Linked DNA regions of Microscilla marina ATCC 23134. The protein of the gene in region 1 binds, or shares a complex with, the protein of each later gene. Links are inferred from orthologs where the notes say so. Each region holds a gene or a part of one and is shown in the gene's direction. Other genes may lie near its edges.

Region 1 (3,228 bases):
TTTAAGCAAATAGAAGAATTTGCTCCTCAAATTTTGGTCATAGACTCGATCCAAACCTTGCACTCCAGCTTTTTAGAGTCGAGCGCGGGCACTGTATCGCAAGTACGCGAATGCACGGCTGAGCTGCTCAAGTTTGCCAAAGAAAGTCAAACTCCAGTATTTCTGATTGGGCACATCAACAAAGAAGGGAGCATAGCTGGCCCCAAGGTGCTGGAACACATGGTAGACACTGTACTACAGTTCGAGGGTGACCGCCACCTGGTATACAGAATTTTACGCGCCACCAAAAACCGCTTTGGCTCCACCTCTGAACTGGCCATTTATGAGATGCTGGGCGATGGCTTGCGCGAAGTAAGTAATCCTTCAGAAATATTAATTTCTCAACGCGACGATGACCTCAGTGGTATTTCTATTGGGGCAACCCTAGAGGGCAACCGCCCTTTACTGATAGAGGTGCAGTCGTTGGTGAGCACTTCAAACTATGGCACTCCTCAGCGCAGCAGTACCGGGTTTGACGGCAAACGGTTGAATATGCTGCTTGCCGTGCTTGAGAAAAGAGGTGGCTTTATGCTGGGCAATCAAGACGTATTTTTGAACATTACCGGAGGGCTTAAGATAGAAGACCCTGCTATAGACTTAGCAGTGTGTGTGTCGGTGGCATCGTCTTACAACGACATCAGTGTGTCAAACGACATGTGTTTTGCGGCAGAAGTGGGCTTGGGGGGCGAAATAAGGGCGGTAAACAAAGTAGAAAATCGCATTTCGGAAGCCGAAAAGCTGGGTTTTAAAGAAATATACATTTCTAAATATGCCCTCAAGAGCGTAAACCAGGACAACTATACCATCAAAATAAAAGCCTTTGGTAAAGTAGAAGAGGTATTTGAAGATTTATTTGGTTAGCCACCCAAACCTAATAGGGCGTATTTTAGTACGCCCTTTTTTTTGAATAAACCCCTCCCCTGCTTTGAGTATGTAATGAATCATCCGATGAAACCAAACGCACCACTGAAGGGCAAACTACTCAAGTAGTAATAAACAATTCGGTGACAAGGATAGCTTTCACCTTCGACAAATATTTTTTATAACAACCTCATTTTTTAACTTTGCCTTAATTTTTTAGAGCTGAATAAACAAAATAAATCTTGAGTTTAATTGTAAGTATAGAAACCTCCACCAAAGTTTGTTCGGTGGCACTGCACCAAGAAGGTGAGCTATTAGGTGATGCTACACTTTGGGTAGCACAATCACATTCTGTCATGCTTACCTCTCTTATAAAAGATGTGGTAAGCCACGCCCAACAAAAACTAGAAGACCTGGACGCAATAGCACTAGGCAAAGGCCCTGGCTCTTATACTGGGCTGCGCATTGGCACTGCCACTGCCAAAGGCTTATGCTTTGCCCTTGACAAACCCTTGGTAGCCATCAATTCGTTGCACGCAATGGCAGCTGCCCTGCAACACACTTCGGTAGATAAACACTGGTTTTGCCCTATGATAGACGCCCGCCGTATGGAGGTGTACTGCGCTGTGTATGACGAAGACTTGCAAGAACAACAAGCCACTGAAGCCAAAATTATAGACGCGAATTCTTTTGAAGATATTTTGAGCACCCAAAAGGTAGTGTTTTTTGGCGACGGGGCAGCCAAATGTAAAGAAGTATTAGGGAACAATTCCAACGCCTTATTTGTTGACAATTTCCACCCAACAGCCCGCTCGGTGGGTCAATTGGCGCACAAGGCTTTTGTAAAAGGGCAAACAGAAGATCTTGCTTACTTTGAGCCTTTTTATCTCAAAGACTTTGTGGCACTTAAGCCCACCAAGAAGTTTAAACTGTAACTTGATCTACCTGCAACTGCTCTCTTTTGTAATGTATATGCCTGCCAGCTGTACTTTTTGATGGGTTAAAAACAAAAAACTATGGAAGACGAAATTGTAAACCGGGTAGCGCAAAGCGCTCTTATTACGTTTAATTTGGAAGACTACTACAGCCACCACGAACGGGTGGTTTATGATATAAAAGACAATCTTTTTCAGGAAATGATTTTACGGGAAAAAGATTTCAGGGCGTTTGTAAAAGAACATGACTGGAGCCAATACCAAGATAAAAATGTGGCCATTATTTGTTCGGTAGATGCTATAGTGCCCACCTGGGCATATATGTTACTGGCACTACAGCTTGAACCTTATGCCCACCATTTTGTTTTTGGCGATTTGGCGGTTCTCGAACAAGCCTTGTTTCAAAAAGCCCTCCACAACATTGAGGTAGAAGAGTTTCGCGACAAAAAAGTTGTCATCAAAGGTTGTGGTGATTTGCCCATTCCCGAATATGCTTATGTAGAGCTTACCCGTTTGCTGCGCCCGGTAGTAGCCACTATGATGTATGGCGAACCTTGCAGCACGGTGCCTTTATTTAAACAAAGGAAAAAGAAATAAGTTACTCTACCCAGCTTTTAACTACGCTTTTTGTAAGCTACTGAAAATCAACGGGATACAAAAGTGTAGTTACTTGTGAACCGAATCTACAGCAGTTTGCTGTGATGAGCTCAACGCAGTTAAACAGGGTGTAGCACCGATATTCATCGGTATCTAAGGACTTGCGACTTGTCGCTTGAAGCTTGCCCCTGTCGGGACTTTTAACTTCATTGAGCTCAGTACAGTAAAGCTGCCCCGATGAATCGGGATTTAGAAATAGTTTCGGTTTTTCAAAAGTAACTTCATCGCCTCAGCTCGTGTCTCTACGAGCTGATCGAAACCCTGAAAAACACTATTTACAGGCACTACAACAAGGCGATTTAGCTTTGCTGAGCACCGATGCCTCGGTATCTAAGGACTCATAAACTCGGTTGTGGAGACACAAACTGAGGCGAAAAAATAGTAGGGTAGAGTACCTGATTGCACTCTAGGCAAACAAAAGGCAAAGAATTCACTATTGAATTCTTTGCCTTTTGTTAGTGGTAATTTTCTACGTTGCAGGCTTACTCCTTCTCAAACAATCCATTTACCAGGTTTACATACGCTTGTTTGGCCTCTTCGCTGTCCTTGCCTTTTATTTTTGCCCAGGCGTCATACTTGGCTCTCCCCTTAAAATCCATCATTCCGGGGCGACTACCGCTTACATCGCCTTGGCTGGCTTGCTTAAACAAAGCATACATCTGTAGCAACTCTTCGTTGCTGGGGCGTTTGGTCAATTGCTTGGAACGTGCTGCTGCGGCTTCGAAATCTTCTGTTA
Region 2 (3,054 bases), on another replicon or contig:
CAAACACCCGGAAGAAAGTCTGCAGACGATGTACTGGAAACTCATTGCCCAGCTCTTTGCCTGTAAGTCGTTCTATTTGTAATTGGGTAGTATCTGCCACGTTCAAAAAACGGGAGGCTTTTAGATTGATATTGTCAATGCTAAAGTGGTTGTAGTCAAACAAACGGTGGTCTATCAGGGCTTCGGTGCGGTTATCGTCATAGCCAAAATAGTTGTTTTTGAGAATAATTTTTTTGATGATAAATTTTTGGGAAACCGTCTTGGTCTTCTTTGCTTTGGGCGATGAAAGTAGTTGCCCCAATGTGTCGGTAAATGCTACAATGTTGAGCTGTTCGGAGCCTGCATCTATAGCCAGGTTTACACTTGCCTGGTCTACCTCTACCCTATCAAGCACAATTTTATTGTTGGCAAATATAGTTTGATAGCTAAAATCAACCACTACATGTTGGGCAAAAATCATTTGCTTTTTTTGCAAATCCCGAATACTTACCTGCTGGAGGGTGGCTTTAGAACCGAGCCAATCTATGTCTAAATGCTCCAATTCCATCTCAAACCCGCTTTTGCTGGTCAGGTAGCGCATCATTTCTTGGGTAAGCACGGTTTGAGTAAACGAAAAATAAAGGGCAAAAACAGCCAACACAGTAAACCCTACAACACTTATCAAAAAAAACTTTATTATTCTAATCGTGATTTTTTTAATAACTTGCCGGGCATTACGCATTACTTTGCGCCACGGTTTTGGAGCATTTGATGTAACACTATTTTCTACCAAAGTTTTTTGCATCTATTTTTTTTAACACCCTAATAGCCTAGGATGAACCCTGATTTTTTAAACTCAAATATTAAGCCCAGTACTATACTTGCTATAGAATCGTCTTGTGACGAAACATCTGCCGCTGTAATAAAAGATGGCAAAGTATTATCTAATGTCATTGCCAACCAACAAGTACACGAAGCTTACGGTGGTGTAGTACCTGAACTTGCCTCGCGGGCACACCAAAAAAACATTGTCCCGGTGATCACCCAAGCCCTTGAGATGGCAAAAGTAAGCAAAAAGGATTTAAATGCCGTAGCTTTTACAAGAGGGCCTGGTTTATTGGGTGCATTGTTGGTAGGCACCTCGTTTGCCAAGTCGCTTGCCCTGGGGCTGGGTATCCCTTTGGTAGAGGTAAACCACATGCAAGCCCACGTACTGGCTCACTTTATCGATACGCCTAAACCCAAATTTCCGTTTCTTTGCCTTACTGTAAGCGGTGGGCACACCCAAATAGTGTTGGTAAGAAATTACCTGGAAATGGAGGTAATAGGTGAAACCCTGGACGATGCGGTTGGCGAAGCTTTTGACAAAACAGCCAAGCTGCTGGGTTTACCTTACCCAGGTGGTCCTATCATCGACCGTTATGCTCAAGAGGGCAACCCACTGGCTTTTCCTTTTCCTGAGGTAAATATGCCCAAACTCAACTACTCGTTTAGCGGTATAAAAACCAACATTTTGTATTTTTTGCGCGATAAAGTAAAAGAAGACGCGCAGTTTATCGAAAAAAATATGGCTGATATTTGCGCCAGCATCCAATATACTTTGATTCGCATTTTGTTGCATAAAGTAAAAAAAGCCGCCAAAGAAACTGGCATTAAAGAAATAGCCATTGCGGGGGGGGTTTCGGCCAATGCCGGATTGCGCCAGGCATTGACAGACCTGGCTGTTAAACAACAGTGGCAAGTGTACATTCCTGCGTTTGAGTATTGTACCGATAATGCGGCTATGATTGCCATTGCGGGCTATTACAAATACCAACAAGGAGAGTTTACCAACCAAAAGGTAAGTGCTATGCCCCGAATGAAATTCTAATAAAAAGCCACATTTCCCCCTCTCAATAGTAGTTTTTCAAGCCTTTAGAAACATACAACCAGTCAAACATAATGTTTGGCTGGTTTACTTACACATCAACTTTTTGTTTCAACTGCTCTTACCTGTTCACTGGTAGAACGGCTACCTTTTACCAAGCTGTAACTTGCTGGCATAGAATAGTGTTTTTGTGTAATTCTATTTTATACCTTATTTTTGTAAGGTTTTGATTGTATGTTTGTTATATCTATCCAATAAATCCCACACTCTTGAATGTATTATTTTTATTTAATCGGCTTTTATGGCACCCAACACTTTTTTTCTTATATCCATCAATAAAAAACTTGTTTTTTAGACAAACCTTACCTAAGATGGTTTTTTAGACAAATAGATGCAAGCCTTACCTGTGATTATCCAACTAATTCTAGGATTTTATCTATAAAGGTATAAAATTTGCCTCTGAGTATTATTGTACGATGTTTTTTTCTATGCCAAACACCCAACGTATAGGCTTACAGATGTTAAAATTTTGATAAATTATGGCGCAGTATATAGCATTTTCCCCAAAGGTAGAGGTATCTACCAATCTCATTTCCTCCATCATAGCAGCAATTCCTCAGCAAGAGCAAAAAGTAAGAAATATTTTCGCCCGCAATGGCATCAAAAACATACAAACCAGTGATTGGTTTGCCCAGCAAAAGTTTTTAAATAGCTATAAAGAAGTAGCCCAAAACTTAGGCCCCCACCTCTTGTTTGAGATGGGCAAGGCAATGTTTGAATCGTTGAGTTTTCCCGAAGAAATAAGAACCCTGGAAGCAGCCCTCAACCACCTTGATGTAGTACTACAGCAGAGTCACCGTGAGGGGCAAAGTGGGTACTACCGCTTGTTGAGCTTTGACCGACGTAAGAAAGAGGCCAGAGTAGAATGCAAAAACCCTTATCCCTGTTACCTCGATCGGGGCATTCTTACCGGACTAAGCCGTGGCTTTAAACCGAGTGATGCTTCGCTGATCAATGTACAGCTAGACAGCAACTTGCCGCATCGTTTGATTGGTGCCGAGTCGAGCATTTACAGTATTTTGTGGGTATAGTAGCACTGTATGCTTTCTGCCATTATTTTAAGAAATAAAAACGTTGGGTATTGTCGAAATGCTCAACGTTTTTTTATGTCCAAATAAAACTTGTGCTTTTAACATGTCCTCACAACG

The links. Proteins that work in one complex are often made in the same cells at the same time.
Region 2: the proteins of tsaB (region 1) and tsaD are in contact, whole or in part, in a solved structure (PDB 4WQ4), measured with the Escherichia coli proteins. The link is inferred for Microscilla marina ATCC 23134 from one-to-one orthologs.

The regions. Positions count from the first base shown.
Region 1 is NZ_AAWS01000008.1:2,145-5,372, reverse strand. What follows is about bases 81-2,988. They hold tsaB (tRNA (adenosine(37)-N6)-threonylcarbamoyltransferase complex dimerization subunit type 1 TsaB), read left to right. Parts: upstream 81-1,142; coding sequence 1,143-1,835; downstream 1,836-2,988. Other genes in these bases: M23134_RS08480 (acyl-CoA-binding protein), read right to left, coding at 2,975-2,988; M23134_RS08485 (DUF2480 family protein), read left to right, coding at 1,917-2,432; radA (DNA repair protein RadA), read left to right, coding at 81-900. In the rest of the region: more of radA, read left to right, coding at 1-80; more of M23134_RS08480, read right to left, coding at 2,989-3,228. UniProt on the Escherichia coli protein: Required for the formation of a threonylcarbamoyl group on adenosine at position 37 (t(6)A37) in tRNAs that read codons beginning with adenine.
Region 2 is NZ_AAWS01000035.1:71,538-74,591, reverse strand. The notes cover bases 1-2,831. They hold tsaD (tRNA (adenosine(37)-N6)-threonylcarbamoyltransferase complex transferase subunit TsaD), read left to right. Parts: upstream 1-814; coding sequence 815-1,849; downstream 1,850-2,831. Other genes in these bases: M23134_RS25645 (hypothetical protein), read left to right, coding at 2,386-2,831; M23134_RS25655 (translocation/assembly module TamB domain-containing protein), read right to left, coding at 1-784. In the rest of the region: more of M23134_RS25645, read left to right, coding at 2,832-2,937.